2 regions of the Pseudomonas sp. HY7a-MNA-CIBAN-0227 genome follow, and region 2 is predicted to be linked to the other one. Evidence: predicted binding sites of a transcription regulator. Region 2 holds the regulator's gene; the other holds the start of a gene.
The links. The regulator LexA, encoded in region 2, represses DNA repair genes until DNA is damaged. The targets are predictions, from matches to a motif close to CTGTNTNNNNANACAG.
Positions count from the first base shown of each region.

Region 1: recN (DNA repair protein RecN) is a predicted target of LexA. The motif match lies at 9,909-9,924, and genes of this name have one in related genera.

Region 1 is NZ_JBEOPT010000016.1:52,071-63,911, reverse strand. It holds gene greA (transcription elongation factor GreA) at 1-130, opposite strand, end outside; gene carB (carbamoyl-phosphate synthase large subunit) at 127-3,348, opposite strand; gene carA (glutamine-hydrolyzing carbamoyl-phosphate synthase small subunit) at 3,454-4,590, opposite strand; gene dapB (4-hydroxy-tetrahydrodipicolinate reductase) at 4,850-5,656, opposite strand; gene dnaJ (molecular chaperone DnaJ) at 5,667-6,791, opposite strand; gene dnaK (molecular chaperone DnaK) at 7,116-9,032, opposite strand; gene grpE (nucleotide exchange factor GrpE) at 9,136-9,705, opposite strand; gene recN (DNA repair protein RecN) at 9,949-11,622, shown strand; gene fur (ferric iron uptake transcriptional regulator) at 11,720-11,841, opposite strand, start outside.
Region 2 is NZ_JBEOPT010000006.1:226,325-238,165, forward strand. It holds gene fadB (fatty acid oxidation complex subunit alpha FadB) at 1-1,935, shown strand, start outside; gene fadA (acetyl-CoA C-acyltransferase FadA) at 1,965-3,140, shown strand; gene AAEZ06_RS12900 (DUF1653 domain-containing protein) at 3,239-3,475, shown strand; gene topA (type I DNA topoisomerase) at 3,590-6,211, shown strand; gene AAEZ06_RS12910 (DUF6586 family protein) at 6,359-6,877, shown strand; gene AAEZ06_RS12915 (hypothetical protein) at 7,010-7,243, shown strand; gene sulA (SOS-induced cell division inhibitor SulA) at 7,405-7,881, opposite strand; gene lexA (transcriptional repressor LexA) at 7,892-8,500, opposite strand; gene AAEZ06_RS12930 (TetR/AcrR family transcriptional regulator) at 8,764-9,471, shown strand; gene nagZ (beta-N-acetylhexosaminidase) at 9,642-10,652, shown strand; gene AAEZ06_RS12940 (DEAD/DEAH box helicase) at 10,873-11,841, shown strand, end outside.

The DNA.
Region 1 (11,841 bases), on a different contig from region 2:
CCTTCAGGTCACCCAATTCGCGGGCGGTCCCGATGTCCTGACTCAGCTTCGGACGGACAACCTTGGTCAGATGAGCGTGTTCTTCTTCCAGGGCCTTGGCGCCCTGGACTGTCATTGGGTACTTGATCATGCCTTCAATCCTGCGTGTAGATCCTGCAAGCGGCGCACAGTCTTTTCTGGACCAAACTTGAGCGCTTCACAGATAGCTTCGCCAGCAGCAATGGTGGTGGTGCAATAGATTTTGTGCTGCAAGGCGTTACGACGAATGGAGTAGGAGTCCGCAATCGACTGGCGACCTTCGGTGGTGTTGATGATCAGAGTGACTTCGTCATTCTTGATCATGTCGACCACGTGTGGACGGCCTTCCGTCACCTTGTTCACGCGACGCACCTTCAGGCCTGCCGCCTCGATCAGCTTGGCAGTCCCGACAGTAGCCACGATTTCAAAGCCCAAGTTGATCAGATCACGGGCCACGCCTGCAACCAGCGGCTTGTCATCATCACGCACGCTGATGAAGGCAGTACCGCCGGTCGGCAGCACTTCGCTCGCGCCCATCTGGGCCTTGGCGAACGCTTCACCGAAGGTGTCGCCCACACCCATCACTTCACCGGTAGACTTCATCTCTGGGCCCAGGATCGGGTCCACTCCAGGGAATTTGGCGAATGGGAACACCGCCTCTTTCACACTGTAGAAGTTCGGAATGATTTCCTTGGTGAAGCCGATTTCCTTCAAGGTCTTACCGGCCATCACACGTGCGGCAATCATTGCCAGGGAAACACCGATGCACTTGGAAACAAACGGCACGGTACGGGAAGCACGCGGGTTGACTTCGATGACGTAGATGTCTTCGCCTTGCAGCGCCAACTGTACGTTCATCAGACCTACCACACCCAACTCCAGGGCCATTTTCTTGACCTGTTCGCGCATCTCGTCCTGGATGTGCGATGGCAGCGAATACGGCGGCAGCGAGCAAGCGGAGTCACCCGAGTGAACACCCGCTTGTTCGATGTGCTGCATGATCGCGCCGATCACTACGTCGGTACCGTCGCAGATCGCATCCACGTCCATTTCGATGGCGCAGTTGAGGAAGTGGTCCAGCAGCACCGGGCTGTCGTTGGAGACTTTCACCGCATCGCGCAGGTAACGCTTGAGCTCTTCTTCCTCGTAGACGATTTCCATCGCCCGGCCGCCCAGTACGTAGGACGGACGCACCACCAGCGGGTAACCGATCTTGCTGGCTGCACGGATGGCTTCGTCTTCGCTGCGCACGGTGGAGTTTGGCGGTTGACGCAAGTTCAGGCGCTCGACCATCTGCTGGAAGCGCTCACGGTCTTCGGCACGGTCAATGGCGTCAGGGCTGGTGCCGATGATCGGTACGCCGGCCTCTTCCAGGGCACGAGCCAATTTCAGCGGGGTTTGGCCGCCGTACTGGACGATCACGCCTTTTGGCTTCTCTACCCGAACGATTTCCAGCACGTCTTCCAGGGTCACTGGTTCAAAGTACAGGCGATCCGAGGTGTCGTAGTCAGTGGAAACGGTTTCAGGGTTGCAGTTGACCATGATGGTCTCGTAACCGTCTGCGCGCAGGGCCAGTGCCGCGTGTACGCAGCAGTAATCGAACTCGATGCCCTGACCGATACGGTTGGGACCACCGCCAAGGATCATGATCTTGTCGCGGCCCGACGGTGCGGCTTCGCACTCTTCCTCGTACGTCGAGTAGAGATAAGCGGTGTCGGTGGCAAACTCGGCGGCGCAGGTGTCAACGCGCTTATAGACCGGGTACACCTCAAGCTTGTGACGGTGGCGACGCAGGCTTTTCTCGGTGACGCCCAGCAGCTTGGCCAGGCGCATATCGGAGAAGCCCTTGCGCTTGAGCTTGTACATCATGTCGCGGTCGATGCTGGCCAGACCCAGGGTCTTGACCTTCTCTTCGTCCTTGATCAGGTCTTCGATCTGTACCAGGAACCACGGGTCGATCATGTTCATGCCGAAGATCTCTTCGACGGTCATGCCGGCGCGGAAGGCATCAGCCACGTACCAGATACGCTCGGCGCCCGGCACGGTCAGCTCACGCTTGAGCACGCTCATACTTTCCGGATTGCTCAGGTCGAGCTTCTCGTCCAGGCCGCAAACGCCCACTTCCAGGCCGCGCAGGGCTTTCTGCAGGGACTCCTGGAAGGTCCGACCGATGGCCATGACTTCACCCACCGACTTCATCTGAGTGGTCAGGCGGGCGTCGGCTTTCGGGAATTTTTCGAAGGCAAAACGCGGTAGCTTGGTCACAACATAGTCGATGGACGGCTCGAAGGACGCCGGGGTCTTGCCGCCGGTGATGTCGTTCGACAGCTCGTCCAGGGTATAACCCACAGCCAGCTTGGCCGCGATCTTGGCAATCGGGAAGCCAGTGGCTTTCGACGCCAGGGCCGAAGAGCGCGAAACACGCGGATTCATCTCGATCACGACCATACGGCCGGTGTTCGGGCAGATACCGAACTGAACGTTGGAGCCACCAGTTTCCACGCCGATCTCACGCAGTACCGCCAGGGAGGCATTACGCAGGATCTGGTATTCCTTGTCGGTCAGGGTTTGTGCAGGAGCCACGGTGATCGAATCACCAGTGTGCACACCCATCGGGTCAAAGTTTTCAATGGAGCAAACGATGATGCAGTTGTCCTTTTTGTCGCGGACAACCTCCATCTCGTATTCTTTCCAGCCGATCAAGGATTCGTCGATCAGCAGCTCTTTGGTCGGCGACAGGTCCAGACCACGAGCGCAGATTTCTTCGAACTCTTCACGGTTGTAAGCGATACCGCCACCGGTACCGCCCATGGTGAAGGACGGACGGATGATGCACGGGAAGCCAAGCTTCTCGAGGACCACGTTGGCCTCTTCCATGTTGTGGGCGATACCCGAGCGCGGGCAATCAAGGCCGATGGACTTCATCGCCTTGTCGAAACGCGACCGGTCTTCAGCCTTGTCGATGGTGTCGGCATTGGCGCCGATCATCTCTACGCCGAACTTTTCCAGAACGCCTTCGCGCTCCAGGTCCAGGGCGCAGTTCAGTGCAGTCTGGCCGCCCATGGTTGGCAGCAGTGCGTCCGGACGCTCTTTTTCGATAATCTTGGCAACGGTCTGCCACTTGATCGGCTCGATATAGGTGGCGTCGGCCATGTCCGGATCGGTCATGATGGTGGCTGGGTTGGAGTTCACCAGGATGACGCGGTAACCCTCCTCGCGCAGGGCTTTACAGGCCTGGGCGCCGGAGTAGTCGAATTCGCAGGCCTGGCCGATCACGATCGGGCCAGCGCCGAGAATCAGGATGCTTTTTATGTCTGTACGTTTTGGCATGGGTTTGTCACTCAAATCCGCAGGTCAGTCGGCAAGCCGTCTTGAACAATCCTTGAAGAGCCTGAGGGGGCCGCCGGTTTCCCGTGCCGCCCTCAGGCCACTCATTTAGCGTCGCTTGGCCATCTCATTGATGAAACGGTCGAACAGCGGCGCTACGTCGTTCGGGCCTGGGCTTGCTTCAGGGTGGCCCTGGAAGCTGAACGCGCTCTTGTCTGTGCGCTCGATACCTTGCAGGGAGCCGTCGAACAGCGACTTGTGAATCGCTCGGACGTTGCCCGGCAAGGTCGCTTCATCCACCGCAAAACCGTGGTTCTGGCTGGTGATCATGACGACGCCGGTATCCAGGTCCTGCACCGGGTGGTTGGCACCGTGATGGCCGTGGCCCATTTTCAGGGTCTTGGCACCGGAGGCCAGAGCCAACAGCTGGTGACCCAGGCAAATGCCGAATACCGGAATCTCGGTCTCCAACACGTCCTTGATGGCCTGAATCGCATAGTCGCAAGGCTCCGGGTCACCCGGGCCGTTGGACAGGAACACACCGTCCGGCTGCAAGGCCAGTACGTCGCTGGCCGGGGTTTGCGCCGGCACCACGGTCACGCGGCAACCGCGCTCGACCAGCATGCGCAAGATGTTGTGCTTGATACCGTAGTCGTAAGCCACTACGTGATACGGCAGCTCGGAGGCTTCGATGGTGGCATGGCTGTCGGTCTTCAAGTCCCAGACAGTGGAGCGCCACTCGTACTTTTCCTTAGTACTGACAACTTTCGCCAGGTCCATGCCTTTCAGGCCAGGGAAACCTTGCGCCGCGGCAATCGCTGCTGCTTCGGAAATATTGTCACCGGCCATGATGCAGCCGCTCTGCGAGCCTTTTTCACGCAGGATGCGTGTCAGGCGACGCGTATCAATACCTGCGATGGCCACTACGTTGTTGGCTTTCAGGTAATCGGACAGGGACATCGTGCTACGCCAGTTGCTCGCAACCAGTGGCAGGTCACGAATAACCAGACCGGCCGACCAGACACGATCAGACTCGGCATCTTGCGGCGTAGTGCCGGTATTACCGATGTGCGGATAGGTCAGGGTAACGATCTGTTGGGCGTAGGAAGGATCGGTAAGGATTTCCTGATAGCCGGTCATGGCGGTGTTGAACACCACCTCTCCAACGGTCTGACCGTCGGCTCCAATGGCTTCGCCGCGAAAAATGCTGCCATCAGCAAGGGCGAGTATGGCTGGCTTAGTCAAGAAGACCTCCCGTAAATAAAGCCTGAAAGGGCGATCGCAGGTTGCAAAAAAGCGGAGTGACGTATGGACACGTCACCCCGCTTCTTCACTGAATTATTCTGCGCGCTTTTAGTGGACACACTAAAGCTGTAGCTTACAGAAAAAGGCTTTTTTGGTCCACCGCTAATGAGCCTTAAAGGCAGGGGAATGCGACAGGACATCGCTTAGCGGGTAAAAACAGGGCCCAAGGTTAATGCCTGAGCCCTGTTTTAGCTACTGCTTAACGCAGTTCAAGCACATCTTGCATGTCGTACAGGCCAGGCTCACGACCGTCCAACCACAACGCCGCACGCACCGCACCCTTGGCGAAAGTCATACGACTGGAAGCCTTGTGCGTGATCTCAAGGCGCTCACCCTCTGCCGCGAACAACACCGTGTGATCACCCACCACATCACCGCCGCGAACGGTAGCAAAGCCGATGGTTTCACGATCGCGCACGCCGGTATGGCCTTCGCGGCCATACACCGCCACTTTCGAAAGATCACGGCCCAGCGCATCGGCGATCACTTCACCCATGCGCATCGCCGTACCCGACGGCGCATCGACCTTGTGCCGGTGATGAGCTTCGATAATTTCGATGTCCGCATCATCACCCAACACACGAGCTGCCATGTCGAGCAACTTCAGCGACAGATTGACACCAACACTGAAGTTGGCAGCAAACACAATCGGGATATCCTTACCCGCTGCAACCAACAGCTGCTTTTGCTCGGCATTCAAGCCGGTGGTGCCAATGACCATGGCCTTGCCCGCCTTGCGGCAGAACGCCAGGTTTTTCAGCATCACCTCTGGAAGCGTGAAATCGATCAACACATCGAACTCATCAATAACCTTTTCCAGGCTACCGGACAACGACACACCGATCCTGCCCAGCGATGCCAACTCACCGGCATCGGCGCCGATCAGTGTGCTGTCCGGCCGAACGATCGCCGCCGTCAGACCCGACAGAGGCGAGCGCTGCTGCACCGCCTCAACCAGGTTCTTGCCCATGCGTCCGGCCGCGCCCATCACAGCTATACGTCGCATACTCACGTCCTTACAGGTCGCCGAAGAAGCGCTTCACGCCTTCAAACCAGCCAGCAGTCTTGGGCGAATGAGTGTCATCGCCCGCCAGGGAACTGCGCAACTCTTCCAGCAGCTCGCGCTGACGACGACCGAGGTTGACCGGCGTCTCTACCGCCACACGACACATCAAGTCGCCAGCACCACCACCGCGCACCGGCGCAACGCCTTTGCCACGGATACGGAACTGCTTGCCGGTCTGCGTACCCTCGGGAATTTTGAGTTTGACCCGACCATCCAGTGTCGGAATCTCCAACTCACCACCCAGAGCCGCATCGACGAAGCTGATCGGCACTTCACAAAACAGATGTTTACCGTCGCGCTGGAAGATAGCGTGCTCACGCACATTGATCACCACGTACAGGTCGCCCGCGGGACCACCTTGCGCGCCCGCCTCACCCTCACCCGACAGGCGAATGCGGTCACCGGTATCAACACCCGATGGCACTTTCACCGAAAGGGTCTTGTACTCTTCGACACGGCCTTCACCGTGGCAGGAGTCGCACGGATCGGAAATGATCTTGCCCTGGCCATGGCAGCGCGGGCAGGTTTGCTGCACCGAGAAGAAGCCTTGCTGCATGCGAACCTGACCGATACCACCACAGGTCGGGCAAGTGATCGGCGAGGAGCCTTTCTTGGCGCCCGCACCGTCGCACGACTTGCAGTTGACCAGTGTCGGCACACGGATATTGACGCTGGTGCCACGCACTGCTTCTTCGAGGTTCAGCTCAAGGGTGTAGCGCAGGTCGCTACCACGCTGGGCACCGCCACGCTGACCGCCACGACCACCACCAAAGAAGTCACTGAACACGTCGCCGAAAATATCGGAGAAGTTCTGGCCGCCAAAACCGGCACCGCCGCCACCCATGCTTGGATCAACGCCAGCGTGGCCATACTGATCGTAGGCCGCCCGCTTGTTTGGATCACACAGGCACTCGTAGGCCTCGTTGGCCTCTTTGAACAAATCTTCGGATTCTTTGTTATCCGGATTACGGTCCGGGTGGTGCTTCATCGCCAGGCGACGGTAAGCCTTTTTCAGGTCCGCCTCGCTGGAACCGCGCTCCACACCCAACACTATGTAATAGTCACGCTTTGCCATAAGTCTTTGCACTCTTAAGGACGTTCGGCAAACCCCTCCTGAGCCTCGCCAAACTCGTTGAGCCCCAATACAGGCCCGGACCCAACTCACGTCAATTCAACGATCCTGGTCTTAAATGTTTTCAGCCAGGAACCCAGCCAAAAAAGCGGCGACTGTCGCTCGGAAAGCAGGAGCATCCCCGATCACACCGCCAGCATCCGAACGCTGTCGCATGCTGTAAAAATTCGCGTGCCCCAGACACGCCAACGCGGGAGCAAGCTCCCGCGCGGCGACATCCTACCAGTCACCGCCTGAAAGCGGTCAACCGGCCGACCAACTTACTGCTTACTTGTTTTCTTTGACTTCTTCGAACTCGGCATCGACAACATCGTCGTGCTTGGCTTCAGGCTCTGCTTGCTGCGCAGCGCCATCAGCCGGCTGGCCTTGCTCGGCATACATCTTCTGAGCCACTGGCGCGGAGACCTTTGACAGTTCCTCAACCTTGGCTTCGATAGCTGCCTTGTCGTCGCCTTTTACGGCGGCTTCCAGGGCAACTACAGCAGCTTCGATCGCAGTTTTCTCTTCGCCAGTCACTTTGTCGCCAGCATCAGCGACCATTTTGCGAGTCGAGTGAACCAGTGCATCACCCTGGTTACGGGCAGCTGCCAGCTCTTCGAACTTGCGATCTTCCTCGGCGTTGGTTTCAGCATCGCGAATCATCTGCTGAATTTCTTCCTCGGACAGACCGGAGTTGGCCTTGATCACGATCGACTGAGTCTTGCCGGTGGCCTTGTCTTTGGCGCCTACGTGCAGAATGCCGTTAGCGTCGATATCGAAGGTCACTTCAATTTGTGGCACGCCACGTGGTGCTGGTGGAATCTCGGCCAGGTCGAACTTGCCCAGGGATTTGTTCTGACCAGCTTGCTTACGCTCGCCTTGCAGCACGTGAATGGTCACAGCGCCCTGGTTGTCGTCGGCAGTCGAGAACACTTGCGATTTTTTGGTAGGAATCGTGGTGTTTTTCTCGATCAGCGCAGTCATCACGCCGCCCATGGTTTCGATACCCAGGGTCAACGGGCTTACGTCCAGCAGCAGAACGTCTTTCACGTCGCCGGCCAATACCGCGCCCTGGATGGCAGCACCCATGGCAACCGCTTCGTCCGGGTTGACGTCTTTACGCGCTTCTTTACCGAAGAACTCAGTCACCAGCTTCTGAACCAGTGGCATACGGGTCTGACCGCCGACCAGGATCACATCGTCGATCTTGCCAACTTCGATACCCGAGTCTTTCAGAGCAATGCGGCAAGGCTCGATGGTGCGTTGAACCAGGTCTTCAACCAGCGATTCCAGCTTGGCGCGGGAAATCTTCACGTTCAAGTGCTTAGGACCGGTGGCGTCTGCAGTGATGTACGGCAGGTTCACGTCAGTCTGCAGGCTCGAAGACAGTTCGATCTTGGCCTTCTCAGCAGCTTCCTTCAGGCGCTGCATCGCCAGCGGGTCACCCTTGAGGTTCATGCCGCTTTCTTTCTTGAATTCGTCAACGAGGTAGTCGATCAGACGAATGTCGAAGTCTTCACCACCCAGGAACGTGTCACCGTTGGTGGCCAACACTTCGAACTGGTGCTCGCCGTCGACTTCAGCGATTTCGATCACGGAAACGTCGAAAGTACCGCCACCCAGGTCATAAACGATCACAGTATGGTCGCCCCGAGCCTTGTCCATACCGTAAGCCAGAGCGGCCGCGGTTGGTTCGTTGATGATACGTTTTACGTCCAGACCAGCAATACGGCCGGCATCTTTGGTCGCCTGACGCTGACTGTCATTGAAGTAGGCCGGAACGGTAATGACCGCTTCAGTCACTGCTTCACCGAGGTAGTCTTCGGCGGTCTTTTTCATCTTTTTCAAGATTTCAGCCGAGATTTGTGGCGGCGACATTTTCTGGCCGTTTACTTCAACCCAGGCGTCACCGTTGTCAGCCTTGGCGATTTTGTAAGGGACCATCTTGATGTCTTTCTGTACGACTTCTTCGTCGAACTTACGACCGATCAGACGCTTCACCGCGTACAGGGTGTTATGCGGATTGGTCACAGCCTGACGCTTGGCAGACTGGCCCACCAGGATTTCGCCGTCGCTGGCATAGGCCACGATGGACGGAGTGGTGCGCGCGCCTTCGGCGTTTTCAATAACTTTGGATACGCCGTTTTCCAGCACGGAGACGCAGGAGTTGGTAGTCCCCAGGTCGATACCGATAATTTTGCCCATGATTTACTCTCCCGAAACTTTGGATTTGGTTGCCGCAGCAGTGGTGGCTAACTGCGGTAGCACTTAAACGCTTGACTTATAAATGGGGGCCTTGCGGCTAATTTCAAGCTTGCTCATCAATCGAAGGTGCAACCGGTGCAGGAGCCTTGCTCACCACCACCATCGCCGGACGCAACAAGCGACCGTTGAGCTGATAACCCTTCTGAAACACCTTCAATACGCTGCCAGGCTCAACATCTGCGCTTTCCTGCATCGCCATTGCCTGGTGATGCTCAGCGTTGAACGGCTCACCGCCTTGCGGATCGATGGCTTCCAACTGATAACGCTTCAGGGTGTCCTGGAACATTTTCAGGGTCAGTTCGATCCCTTCACGCATGGGGCGGATGTTTTCATCGTCCGGGCTGGACAACTCCAGGCCACGCTCCAGGCTGTCGATGATCGGCAACAGATCCCCGGCAAATTTTTCCAGAGCAAACTTGTGGGCTTTTTCTACATCCTGCTCAGCGCGACGGCGGACGTTCTGCAGATCGGCCGCAACACGCAAAGCCTGATCCTGAGCGCCTGCCAGTTGCTCTTCGAGCACTTGCACACGAGCCGCCAGGTCTTCACCCGATGCTTGCGAGGCCTGGTTGGCGTCTAGATTTTGCGTATCCAGCGTCTGTTCGTCAGCCATAGATTTCTCCTTTCAAAATCGTGCGCGAACTCGACTCGCGCTTCTGTTCCGGTATATGGGGCCACAATTTTCAGGTTCAAGGGCACGAATGTCTTTGGCATGTCTTGGATCAATTTCCCCGACTCATTCCTTGATGCAATAAAAAACACCTATCACCAAGTGAATCGAGCTAAGCGGCAGGATTGTCAGCCAAGAACAAAACACTGTATAAATAACCATACCTTAAGCTTGGGAGCGGCCGTCATGCTGGTGCACCTGTCTGTACACAACTACGCCATCGTTGAGCACCTGGATCTTGAACTGGATCGCGGGATGAGCGTAATCACAGGCGAAACCGGCGCCGGCAAGTCGATCATGCTTGATGCCCTGGGTCTCACCCTGGGCGATCGCGCCGACAGCGGCGTGGTTCGTCCAGGCGCCGACAAAACCGACATTCTCGCGACCTTTGACCTGGCGGATATCCCGGAAGCCGGCGCCTGGCTTGCCGAGCGCGATCTTGATAGCGATGGCCCATGCATCCTGCGCCGCGTGATCACCGCCGAAGGGCGCTCACGCGGCTATATCAACGGCACGCCCTGCCCTCTTGGCGACTTGAAAGCCCTGGGCGAGTTGCTGATTGACATCCACAGCCAGCATGAACACCAGTCCCTGCTGAAAACCGACACCCACCGCCGCCTTCTCGACGAATACGCTGGCGCAACCGACCTTGCGCGCCAAGTGCAATTGGCCGCACAGCGCTGGCGCCAGACCCGCCAGGAGCTGGAACGCCTCTCCAACTCCGGCGACGAGCAGCGCGCCCGCCACCAATTGCTCAGCTATCAGCTGGAAGAACTGGAAAGCCTGGGGCTGGGCGACACAGAGCTGGAGCAACTGGAGCAAGAGCACAAGAATCTGACCAATGCAGAAACCCTGCTGGGTATTTGCCGACAAGTGGTCGAGCAGTGCAGCGAGAGCGATTCCGGAAATGTGCTTAACGCACTGACCGCCAGCCTCAATCGCCTGTCGAGCGTGAACAATTCCTCCGGCTCGCTGAATGAAGCCACGACCCTGCTGACCAGCGCGCAGATTCAGGTGGAAGAGGCCGTGGGTGAGCTGAACCGGTTCCTTGACCATTTCGACGCCGACCCAGCGCGCCTGCAAGAGATAGAAGAGCGCCTGGACACTATCTACACACTGGCGCGCAAGCATCGAATCCAGCCAACCGAAGTGGCGACCATGCAGCAGAAGCTGCTGGATGAAATCGAAACACTAAATGCCAACGATGAATCCATCGAACGCCTGGCGGACGAACTGGCCTCCTTCGCACGTCATTATCAAGAGAAAGCCCGTGAACTGAGCGATCTGCGGCATCAGGCGGCCACCGGCCTGGCCTGCGCGGTGGAGCAGGAGATTCAACGCCTGGGCATGCCTGGCGGGCGCTTCACCATTGAACTGCACGCCAATACCAGTAATGAATTGCTGCCCAATGGCCTGGAGCAGGTGGAGCTACTGGTTAGCGCAAACCCTGGCCAACCGTTGAAAGCGCTGGCAAAGGTCGCATCCGGTGGCGAGCTATCGCGGATCAGCCTGGCGATCCAGGTCATTACCGCTCAGACCTCACGGGTTCCGACACTGGTATTCGACGAGGTGGACGTGGGGATCGGCGGGCCGACAGCCGAAATTGTCGGCCAACTTCTGCGCCGGCTGGGTGATCGCGGGCAAGTATTGACCGTTACCCACTTGCCACAGGTGGCTGCGCAAGGGCATCAGCACCTGTTTGTACATAAGGTGCGAGGCAGCGACGCAACCCATACTGCCGTGTCCAAGCTGAACAAGACCGAGCGGGTGGAAGAGGTGGCGCGCATGCTCGGCGGTATCGACCTGACCAAGGAATCCCTGGCCCACGCGAAAAAAATGGTCGTTACCGCGAAGGCCTGAGCCAAGCCTTACAGACCATTTCCCTCCCGACACAAAGCACGAAGGCGACCCTAAGGTCGCCTTCGATCGTTTCGCAAAGCGAATCTGCGTAGTTTTCTTACTTTTTCTTACGGATGTACAGAACCAAATTGTGATCCACCAATTCGACTCCGTGCGCCTCGGCGATAGCATTCTGGAGCTTCTCGATTTCCGGGCTGACGAATTCGACAACTTCGCCAG
Region 2 (11,841 bases):
ACCGAATTCGTCGAGAGCTTCAAGCTGCCCGATGCCGAGCTTGTGGCTGGCAACCTCGAAGCCAACAAGATTTTCAGCGATTTCGAAGACCTCAACGTACCGACCGTTGCCGCGATCAATGGCATCGCCCTGGGCGGCGGTCTGGAAATGTGCCTGGCTGCGGACTACCGCGTCATGGCCACGACCGCGAAAATCGGTCTGCCGGAAGTCAAGCTGGGCATCTACCCAGGCTTTGGCGGTACCGTGCGCCTGCCGCGCATCATCGGTGCCGACAACGCCATCGAATGGATCGCCGCTGGCAAGGAAAACCGTGCTGAAGACGCGCTGAAAGTCGGCGCCGTCGATGCCGTGGTTGCTCCCGAGAAGCTGGCCGAAGCTGCACTGAGCCTGATCAAAGGCGCCATCAGCGGCGAATTTGACTACAAGGCCAAGCGTCAGCCGAAGCTGGAAAAACTCAAGCTCAACGCTATCGAGCAAATGATGTCGTTCGAAACCGCCAAGGGTTTCGTCGCTGGCCAAGCCGGCCCGAACTACCCGGCGCCGGTTGAAGCCATCAAGACTATCCAGAAAGCCGCGAACTTCGGTCGCGACAAGGCGCTGGAAATCGAAGCCGCAGGTTTCGTCAAACTGGCCAAGACCTCTGCCGCGCAGAGCTTGATCGGTCTGTTCCTGAACGATCAGGAACTGAAGAAAAAGGCCAAGGTCTACGACGAAATCGCCAAGGACGTGAAACAGGCTGCCGTACTCGGCGCCGGTATCATGGGTGGCGGTATCGCCTATCAGTCGGCGTCCAAAGGCACGCCGATCCTGATGAAAGACATCAACGAGCACGGTATCGAGCAGGGTCTGGCAGAAGCCGCGAAACTGCTGGTGGGCCGCGTTGATAAAGGTCGCATGACTGCAGCCAAGATGGCCGAAGTGCTCAACGGCATTCGTCCGACCCTGTCCTACGGTGATTTCGGCCACGTCGACCTGGTGGTCGAAGCGGTTGTCGAGAACCCGAAGGTCAAGCAGGCGGTACTGGCTGAAGTCGAGGCCCATGTCGGTGAAGACACCATCCTGGCTTCCAACACCTCGACCATTTCCATCACATTGCTGGCCAAGGCCCTCAAGCGTCCGGAAAACTTCGTCGGCATGCACTTCTTCAACCCGGTGCACATGATGCCGCTGGTGGAAGTGATCCGTGGCGAGAAGTCCAGTGAGCTGGCCGTTGCCACCACCGTGGCCTACGCCAAGAAAATGGGCAAGAACCCAATCGTCGTCAATGACTGCCCGGGCTTTTTGGTCAACCGTGTGCTGTTCCCGTACTTCGGCGGTTTCGCCAAGTTGGTCAGCGCTGGTGTGGACTTCGTCCGTATCGACAAGGTCATGGAAAAATTCGGCTGGCCAATGGGCCCGGCGTACCTGATGGACGTGGTCGGTATCGACACCGGCCACCACGGTCGCGACGTAATGGCTGAAGGCTTCCCGGACCGCATGAAAGACGACCGTCGTTCGGCCATCGATGCGCTCTACGAAGCCAAGCGCCTGGGCCAGAAGAATGGCAAGGGCTTCTACGCCTACGAAACCGACAAGCGCGGCAAGCAGAAGAAAGTCGCCGATCCGTCGGTGCTGGAAGTGCTCAAGCCGATCGTCTACGAACAGCGTGAAGTGTCCGACGAGGACATCATCAACTGGATGATGATCGCTCTGTGCCTGGAAACCGTGCGCTGCCTGGAAGACGGCATTGTCGAAACCGCTGCCGAAGCTGACATGGGTCTGGTCTACGGTATTGGTTTCCCTCCATTCCGTGGCGGTGCGCTGCGTTACATCGATTCGATCGGTGTGGCCGAGTTCGTTGCCCTGGCTGATCAGTACGCTGATTTGGGCCCGCTGTACCACCCGACTGCGAAGCTACGTGAGATGGCCAAAAACGGCCAGAGCTTCTTCGGTTAAGCGCCCAAACGACTAGAGCGAGAATATTTATGAGCTTGAATCCAAGAGACGTCGTGATTGTCGACTTCGGTCGCACTCCAATGGGCCGCTCCAAGGGCGGCATGCACCGCAACACCCGCGCCGAAGACATGTCGGCGCACCTGATCAGCAAGTTGCTGGAGCGCAACGTCAAGGTCGATCCGAGCGAAGTCGAAGACGTGATCTGGGGCTGTGTGAACCAGACCCTGGAGCAGGGCTGGAACATCGCGCGCATGGTGTCGCTGATGACACCGATCCCGCACACTGCTGCTGCCCAGACCGTCAGCCGCCTGTGTGGCTCGTCCATGAGTGCCTTGCACACTGCCGCGCAAGCGATCATGACCGGCAACGGTGATGTATTTGTGGTGGGTGGCGTCGAGCACATGGGCCACGTCAGCATGATGCACGGTGTCGATCCGAATCCGCACATGTCCCTCTACGCGGCGAAAGCCTCGGGCATGATGGGCTTGACCGCAGAAATGCTCGGCAAGATGCACGGCATCACCCGTGAGGCCCAGGACGCATTCGGCGTGCGCTCCCACCAGCTCGCCCACAAGGCGACCCTGGAAGGCAAGTTCAAGGATGAAATCATCCCGATGAACGGCTACGACGAGAACGGTTTCCTGAAACTGTTTGACTACGACGAAACCATTCGTCCGGACACCACCCTGGAAAGCCTGGCGGCCCTCAAGCCTGCCTTCAATCCCAAGGGCGGCACCGTGACAGCCGGTACTTCGTCGCAGATCACTGACGGTGCTTCGTGCATGATCGTGATGTCGGCCCAGCGTGCCCAGGACCTGGGTATTCAGCCGATGGCAGTGATTCGTTCGATGGCAGTGGCAGGTGTGGACCCGGCGATCATGGGCTATGGTCCAGTACCGGCCACACAAAAAGCACTGAAGCGCGCGGGCCTAACTATCTCCGACATCGACTTCTTCGAACTCAACGAAGCTTTCGCCGCACAGGCCCTGCCAGTGCTGAAAGATTTGAAAGTGCTCGACAAGATGAACGAGAAGGTTAACCTGCACGGCGGCGCGATTGCCCTGGGTCACCCATTCGGTTGCTCTGGCGCGCGAATCTCCGGCACGTTGCTTAACGTGATGAAGCAAAATGGCGGCAACCTCGGGGTAGCCACCATGTGCATTGGTCTCGGCCAAGGCATCTCCACCGTCTTCGAACGTATCTAAACGTTGTGTTGACGGAAGCCGGGGCCAAGTGCCCCGGTTTTTTGTTTTTTGGAAGTTTTTGTATTTTTTTTTAACAAGTTTTGTAAGAGCGCCAGAGCATGAAAGTCGAACCCGGGCTCTACCAGCATTATAAAGGTCCGCAGTACCGCGTTTTTAATGTTGCGCGGCATTCCGAGACCGAAGAAGAAGTGGTGTTTTACCAAGCACTGTATGGCGATTACGGCTTTTGGGTGCGTCCCTTGAGCATGTTCCTGGAGACCGTCGAAGTTGACGGCGAGCAGGTCCCGCGCTTTGCTTTGATCCAGGTCGAACCGAGCCTTTTTTCAGCGCAATAAAGGCAGGCCGCGCGCAATGCTGCGCTTGACCTCACCTTGTTGCCACTATATATAGCGTTGCCGCGTCAGGCGCCAACCGCCTTTCACTTCTCGAATTCAGGAATTTTCCGATCCATGGGCAAATCGCTGGTCATTGTGGAATCCCCGGCTAAGGCCAAGACCATCAACAAGTACTTGGGTAACGAGTACGTGGTGAAGTCGAGTATCGGCCATATCCGAGACCTGCCCACCAGCGGTTCGGCTAGCGCCAGCAAGGAGCCTGCCGCCAAGCGCGGCAAGGCGGCTGCGGGCGAAGGTCCGGTACTAACGCCTAAAGAGAAAGCGCGCAAGCAGCTGGTCTCGCGCATGGGTGTCGATCCCGACCATGGCTGGAAAGCCCAGTACGAGATCCTCCCGGGCAAGGAAAAGGTCATCGAAGAGCTGCGCCGGCTCGCCAAGGATGCTGACATCATCTATCTCGCAACCGACTTGGATCGCGAGGGGGAAGCCATTGCCTGGCACCTGCGCGAAGCCATCGGTGGTGATGACAGCCGCTACAAGCGCGTGGTGTTTAACGAAATCACCAAGAAGGCGATTCAGGAAGCCTTCTCCAAGCCGGGCGAACTGGACATCGATCGGGTCAACGCTCAACAGGCCCGTCGTTTCCTCGACCGCGTCGTGGGTTACATGGTCTCGCCACTGCTGTGGGCGAAGATCGCCCGTGGTCTGTCCGCCGGCCGTGTGCAATCGGTAGCGGTGAAGCTGGTGGTGGAGCGTGAGCGCGAGATTCGTGCGTTCAACCCTGAAGAATACTGGGAAATCCATGCTGATCTCGGCAGCGCCAAGGGCGCAACCGTGCGCTTTGACGTGGCCCGCGAGAAAGGCGAGGCCTTCAAGCCGCTCAACGAAGCCCAGGCCATGGCCGCGCTGGAGAAGCTCAAGGCTTCCAGCTACAGCATCGTCAAGCGTGAAGACAAGCCCACCAGCAGCAAGCCTTCGGCGCCGTTCATCACCTCCACCTTGCAGCAGGCCGCGAGCAACCGGCTGGGCTTCGGCGTGAAGAAGACGATGATGATGGCCCAGCGTCTGTATGAAGCGGGCTACATCACCTATATGCGTACCGACTCCACCAACCTGTCGTTGGATGCAGTCGCGATGGCGCGTACTTATATTGAAGGCGAGTTCGGCAAGAAGTACCTGCCGGAAAACCCGAACGTCTACAGCAGCAAGGAAGGCGCACAAGAGGCTCACGAGGCGATTCGTCCGTCTGACGCCAACACCGAGCCAAGCAAACTGACTGGCATGGAACGTGACGCTGAGCGCCTCTACGAGTTGATCTGGCGACAGTTCCTGGCCTGCCAGATGCTGCCGGCACAATACCTGTCGACCACCGTCAGCGTCGCCGCTGGGGACTTCGAGTTGCGGGCCAAGGGCCGCATCCTCAAGTTCGATGGCTACACCCGCGTCATGCCGCAAATCGCCAAGCCGGGCGACGACGACGTGCTGCCGGACATGGCTCAGGGCGACGTGATGAAGCTGATCAAGCTTGATCCGACCCAGCACTTCACCAAGCCGCCGGCCCGTTATTCGGAAGCCAGCCTGGTGAAAGAGATGGAAAAACGCGGTATCGGTCGTCCTTCGACCTACGCGGCGATCATCTCCACCATCCAGGACCGTGGCTACGTGGCCCTGCATAACCGTCGTTTCTATTCGGAAAAGATGGGCGACATCGTTACCGAGCGTCTATCCGAGAGCTTCTCCAACCTGATGGACTACGGCTTCACCGCCGGTATGGAAGAGAACCTCGATGACGTTGCCCAGGGCGAACGCGACTGGAAAAACGTACTCGACGAGTTCTACGGTGACTTCAAGAAGAAACTGGAAGTCGCCGAAAGCGCTGAGAATGGCATGCGCGCCAACCAGCCGGTGATGACGGACATTGCGTGCCTCACCTGTGGGCGGCCGATGCAGATTCGTACTGCGTCCACCGGTGTATTCCTCGGTTGCTCGGGCTACAGCCTGCCGCCGAAAGAGCGTTGCAAGGCCACTGTCAACCTAGTGCCGGGTGACGAGATCGCTGCCGATGACGAGGGTGAATCTGAATCCCTGGTACTGCGCGGCAAGCACCGTTGCCCGATCTGCAGTACGGCGATGGACGCCTACCTGTTGGACGAGAAGCATAAGCTGCATATCTGCGGTAACAATCCGGATTGCAACGGCTACGAGATCGAGGAAGGTAGCTACCGTATCAAGGGCTACGAAGGCCCGAGCCTGGAATGCGACAAGTGCGGCAGCGAGATGCAGCTCAAGACGGGCCGTTTCGGCAAGTTCTTCGGTTGCACCAACCCGACCTGCAAGAACACCCGCAAACTGCTCAAAAGCGGTGATGCGGCGCCGCCGAAGATGGACCCGGTGAAGATGCCTGAACTCAAGTGCCAGAAGGTCAACGACACCTACATCCTGCGCGACGGTGCTTCTGGTTTGTTCCTGGCAGCCAGCCAGTTCCCGAAAAACCGTGAGACTCGCGCGCCACTGGTGATCGAGATCGTGCCCCACAAGGACGAGATCGATCCGAAGTACCACTTCCTCTGCGAAGCTCCGAAGAAAGATCCCGACGGTCGTCCGGCTGTGATCCGCTACAGCCGCAAGACCAAGGAGCAGTACGTACAGACCGAAGTCGAGGGCAAGCCTACCGGCTGGAAAGCGTTCTACGACGGTGGCAAGTGGAAGGTCGAGGACAAGCGTCAAGGCGCTTGATTCGGTTTGTAGGAGCGAGCTTGCTCGCGAAGGTCGTTAACGATAACGCGGGCATTCTGGCTAAACGCGTTATTCTTGAATTCTTCGCGAGCAAGCTCGCTCCTACACAGCCAGTATTACGCCTTATTCGTTGTGGAGACTGCCTTCATGGCCAACGAACTCTATACCCGTACCAACCAGAAAATTTACTTCGCGGGTTTGTCCCTGGAAGCCCTTGGCCGTGCGGAGGAGGGCAAGGAGATGAACGCTATCGCGCTGGTGCAGGCGGGGCGTGAATCGGCGTTGTTTCACCTTTATGGTGCGTTGCTGGGCTTGTGCCATGAAATCGCCGGGTTCTACCGCTTGCCTCAAGCCGGTGCGCCACGGGCCGAGATGATCCTGACCCGCGAAGTGCTGGAGTCCATGGCGATCCCGGAGTTGGCCGAACTGGTGGAAATGGCACAGAGCCCGGACAGTTGGCTGGCGCGTTTGTTGGTGGCCCATGCGGCGATGTTCCAGCCGCCACGGGTGCCGCACAAGCCCAAGGGCGATGTGACCCAACCGCTGATCGTGGCGGTGAGCCTGGAGGAGGGCCCGGCGCCGCTGAGCAGGGTAGAGCTGGAAAGCTGGCGCCAGGAACTGAAGAAACTGGCAATTCGGTTTCGGGATGGGCTTAACGAGTGCTAAGTCGCGCGCGCTCGATAGATCAATGATCACTCAATGTGAAAGCGGGCTTGTTGTGACGAGCCCGCTCGCCACAACAAGCCCGCTTGCCACAAGACTGATATAATCCCGGCCTTTCGTGGAGAACAGACTTTTATGCCAACTTCCTTTCTGGAAATTGTTGAATTGCCCGACGGCCGAATTGAGCTGCGCAGGGCTGAGGACGAGGGTTCTCTGGTGACTTTGGACTTCTCCGAGGACGCGAAGGCGTTCCTGCAAGGCCAGTACGTGGAAGTGGCAAAAGCCATGTTGAGCGTCGGTGTGCAGATGGCCGGGCGCCTGGCTGAAGGCGAGCCGGAGAAAGACGACGGCCCACGGATTCTTCACTGAGTCCGTCTGTCGGTTTTTTTTGGTGTGAGTCAAAGTTACAGACCGGCTTCTCAATCCTGGAGAAGCCTGGCGTCCATCGCAGGCACTGGCTGAAAGTCAGAGCTGCAATCGGACGGTCTTTCGTGCTTGCAGCGGTAACGCTTTGCGCGTGAACACCGGCTTTATCCAAGTCGAATATTCAAACTCTGTGCGTCGCCCGTGCGTGCTGCACTGATCAACTGTTGCCTGGCTGTTGTGCTCAGCGGGTTCAGCCAACTGACCACGGTGTGGCTTCGCCCCAGGCGTAAAGCTTCGCAAGTTAATTGCTGGGCGCTTTGAGTGCCCCGTGGTTGCAGCAGCAGGATACGCTCGCGATTCAGACCGGCGTCCCGTAACCAGGCCTGGGTCAGGCTTGAGGGCGGGGCGATCAAGGTCAGCCAGCGGGCGTCCTGTTCCTCGCTCAGTTCGCGAAGAATGGGGGCCAGCAGGCTCAGGCAGTTCCCGGCAGCGCCGCGCAACGACAATTCACTGAATGCCTCGGGTTCGGTGATCCAGGGTGACTCGACCGCTTCCTTGAGAATCGGCGCAAGGGGCTGGGCCATCATGAAGGCCTCAAACAACGGCAGTTGTGTGTGTTGCGGTGCGTGTGGAAACTGCATGATGCCTCCGTTAGCGGCGAATAACGCCGACACTCAAGCCTTCGATCACCAGATCCTGGTCTTTGAGGTTCACTTCAATGGGGGCGAACTCAGGGTTTTCGGCCAGGAGCCAGACCTTGCTGCCTTCACGCTTGAAGCGTTTTACCGTGACTTCATCACCGATGCGGGCGACGACGATCTGGCCATTACGGGCTTCGCGAGTGGTATGGACGGCCAACAAGTCACCGTCAAAAATACCGACATCCTTCATGCTCATGCCATGAACCCGCAGCAGATAGTCAGCGCGAGGGTGGAAGAATGTCGGGTTGATGTTGCAGGATTCTTCGACGTGCTGTTGGGCCAGGATCGGCGCACCGGCAGCAACACGGCCAATGATCGGCAGCGTCGATTCGTCGGCCTTGGCCTCGAAACCAGGGATGCGGATGCCTCTTGAAGCGCCTGGCGTCATCTCGATCGCGCCTTTGCGGGCGAGGGCCTTCAGGTGTTCTTCAGCGGCATTGGGTGACTTGAATCCCAGCTCCAGCGCAATTTCAGCCCGTGTCGGCGGATAACCGTTGTCGTCGAGGCAGCGCTTGATAAAAGCCAGAATCTCAGCTTGGCGTGGCGTCAGTTTTAGCATGTTGATCGCTCTGTCTTTTTATACAGTGACTGGGATTATATACAGTGAACTGCGCTTGGCAATCATCGTTTTTATTAACTCCGCTGGACGGTCATCCATCAGCCGTATAACGCTCCAGCGACAGCGCTGCCTACAGGCCCCGCCAGATGTGATTAAATAGTGATGAAATAGCTGACTGCTCAGCCGGAAAGCGGACCCGCAGGCTTGACAATACATAAGGTGAAACGTATGTTTCAAACAAGTGTTTGTCAGGCGGAGTAGCCATGGCCCAGTCGGAAACCGTTGAACGCATTCTCGATGCTGCCGAGCAGCTGTTCGCGGAAAAAGGATTTGCTGAAACCTCATTGCGGCTGATCACCAGCAAAGCCGGGGTCAACCTGGCGGCGGTGAACTATCATTTCGGCTCGAAAAAAGCCCTGATCCAGGCGGTGTTCTCGCGGTTCCTGGGGCCGTTCTGCGCCAGCCTTGATCGTGAACTGGAGCGCCGCCAGGCCAAGGCAGATCACAAGCCAAGCCTGGAAGACCTGCTGGAAATTCTCGTCGAGCAAGCGCTGGTGGTCCAGCCACGCAGCGGCAACGACCTATCGATCTTCATGCGCCTGCTGGGCCTGGCATTCAGCCAGAGCCAGGGGCATTTGCGTCGTTACCTGGAAGACATGTACGGCAAGGTGTTCCGCCGCTATATGCTGCTGGTCAACGAAGCAGCACCTCGCATCCCTCCTATCGAATTGTTTTGGCGCGTGCACTTCATGCTCGGCGCTGCAGCGTTCAGCATGTCCGGAATCAAGGCCTTGCGGGCGATTGCCGAAACCGACTTTGGCGTCAACACCTCCATCGAGCAGGTGATGCGCCTGATGGTGCCGTTCCTCGCGGCCGGCATGCGCGCCGAAACCGGCGTCACTGACCAGGCCATGGCCGCTGCCCAGTTGCGCCCGCGCAGCAAGTCGGCGCCAGCCGCCGCCAAGGTTTAACCGCTCTTGGGTGTGCGTGGCGGCTTGCATCCGCTAAGCTAGCCACCCATGCCGATTACAGCTATTTATCCACAACCCGTTGCTCTCGCCGAGCGTTCATTGCCAGGTTCAATTCTGGCGATGCGACCTCGCGAGGGCTTCGGTTTGCGCGCGTTATTTAAGGAAGGTTTATGACTGCTGCCCTGCAAGGTTCATTGATGGTGGACGTCGCCGGTACCTGGCTGACGGCTGAAGATCGCCACTTGTTGCGACAGCCTGAGGTAGGCGGCCTGATCATTTTTGCGCGCAATATCGAGCATCCACGCCAGGTGCGTGAGTTGAGCGCGGCGATTCGTGCCGTGCGCCCGGACGTGTTGTTGGCGGTCGATCAGGAAGGCGGTCGCGTTCAGCGTTTGCGCCAAGGTTTTGTGCGCCTGCCAGCCATGCGTGCCCTGGCCGATAACCCCAACGCCGAATACCTCGCTGAGCAATGTGGTTGGATCATGGCCACCGAAGTGCTGGCAGTTGGTCTGGACCTGAGCTTCGCCCCGGTGCTGGACCTGGATTACCAGCGCAGCGCCGTTGTTGGCAGCCGTTCATTCGAGGGCGATCCCGAGCGGGCCGCCTTGCTGGCTGGCGCCTTTATCCGCGGCATGAACAGCGCCGGCATGGCTGCTACGGGCAAGCACTTCCCCGGTCACGGCTGGGCTGAAGCCGATTCCCACGTTGCGATTCCCAATGATGAGCGCAGCCTGGAACAGATTAGGGCCAATGATCTGGTGCCTTTCGCACGGCTGAGCAAGCAGTTGGCCGCAGTGATGCCGGCCCATGTCATTTACCCACAAGTCGATGCACAACCCGCCGGCTTCTCTCGCCGCTGGCTGCAGGACATCCTGCGAGGTGAGTTGCAGTTCGACGGGGTGATTTTCAGTGACGACCTGTCCATGGCCGGTGCTCATGTGGTGGGTGACGCCGCCAGTCGTATCGAAGCGGCGCTGACCGCCGGTTGCGACATGGGCCTGGTGTGCAACGACCGCGCTGCTGCCGAGTTGGCCCTGAGCGCCGCCCAGCGCATGAAGGTCACACCGTCGGCCCGTATTGCTCGGATGCGCGGGCAAGGCATTGCCTCCATCGAATACAAGCAGGACCCACGCTGGCTGGCTGCTCTGGGCGCCCTCAGAGAAGCTCAACTGATCGATTAACGGGTTACGCGATTATCGGCGGCACCACTAGCGGGCGCCTGCACCCAGGGCCCGCACCTTGAAATCACCCGGCTGGCAAGAGTCTTGAATGGCTGATTGGGGCGTGTTTATTCACTTTTGTTGGTGTCAGATAAATCAGTCTTGAAGTGTGGTTTTTTCATAGTTCTCTGTGAGAAAAACCATATTGAAGAAATGTCCGGCTGCGATAACATCCCAGCCCATGACGATACTTATTGACCGAATTCTAGAACTGGACTGGGCTGAGCTTTTTGATCAGGGTACTTTTGATCGCGCCATCAATTACGCAAAGGATGACCGGGTCCAGATAGTGGATACGGGCTCGAACATCCTTCATGCGCAGTGTCGAGGTTCAGGTACAAACCTCTACCAGCAGATTATTTCACTGGAAGAATATTCAGGTTCGCCCAGGCTTGATTGTGAGTGCTCCTGCCCGATGGTCAGTGACTGCAAACACTGCGCTGCGGTCCTTATCTATCTTGAGACGACTTATTTCAAACAGTCGGCTGCCAATACTAATTCCCGTCTGAGCCCTGACCTTGAACGTTGGCTCAACAGCATTCCTGCCCCCGTCCCTGAGGTCGAGACTTACGCCAAGGGCGCCAATACCCGAGTGTTGTACAAGTTCCAGACAAGTCGGGTTGCAGGTCAGTGGTCATTGGCAGTGTACAAGGCACGTCAGCTGAAAAATGGCGGTCTGAGTGACATCAAGTCGCTCTATTCGTTGGACGAAACGTTGATACGTTCGCCTGCTTATCTCCTTGAGGTGGACAAGCGGATCGCGCGTTTGCTGCTGCTCGGCCAAACGTACGGTCGGTACAGCAGCAGTTATCCACTGGAGGGAGAGGCTGGTGCGCAAATCCTTGAACTGGCGATGAAGACCGGGAGATTGTTTTACGACTTCGATCCGGTGCAGTTGCTCACTTCGGGCCCCAGCCAAGTCGCCCATTTCAGATGGGTCGAGCAGCCCAATGGTGACTACCGCCCGCAGTGGCACAGTGCTGAGCAACCGCTGACTGATGTCCTGGCCCTCAAGCCACTCTATTACCTCGACCGCACGCGTATGGAGCTTGGGCCGCTGGAACACGATATGAATGCAACCCTGGCCTGCCATATGTGCCAGTTGCCCGAGATTCCCGCACGCGACGTTGCCCTGTTCAGCCATCGCATC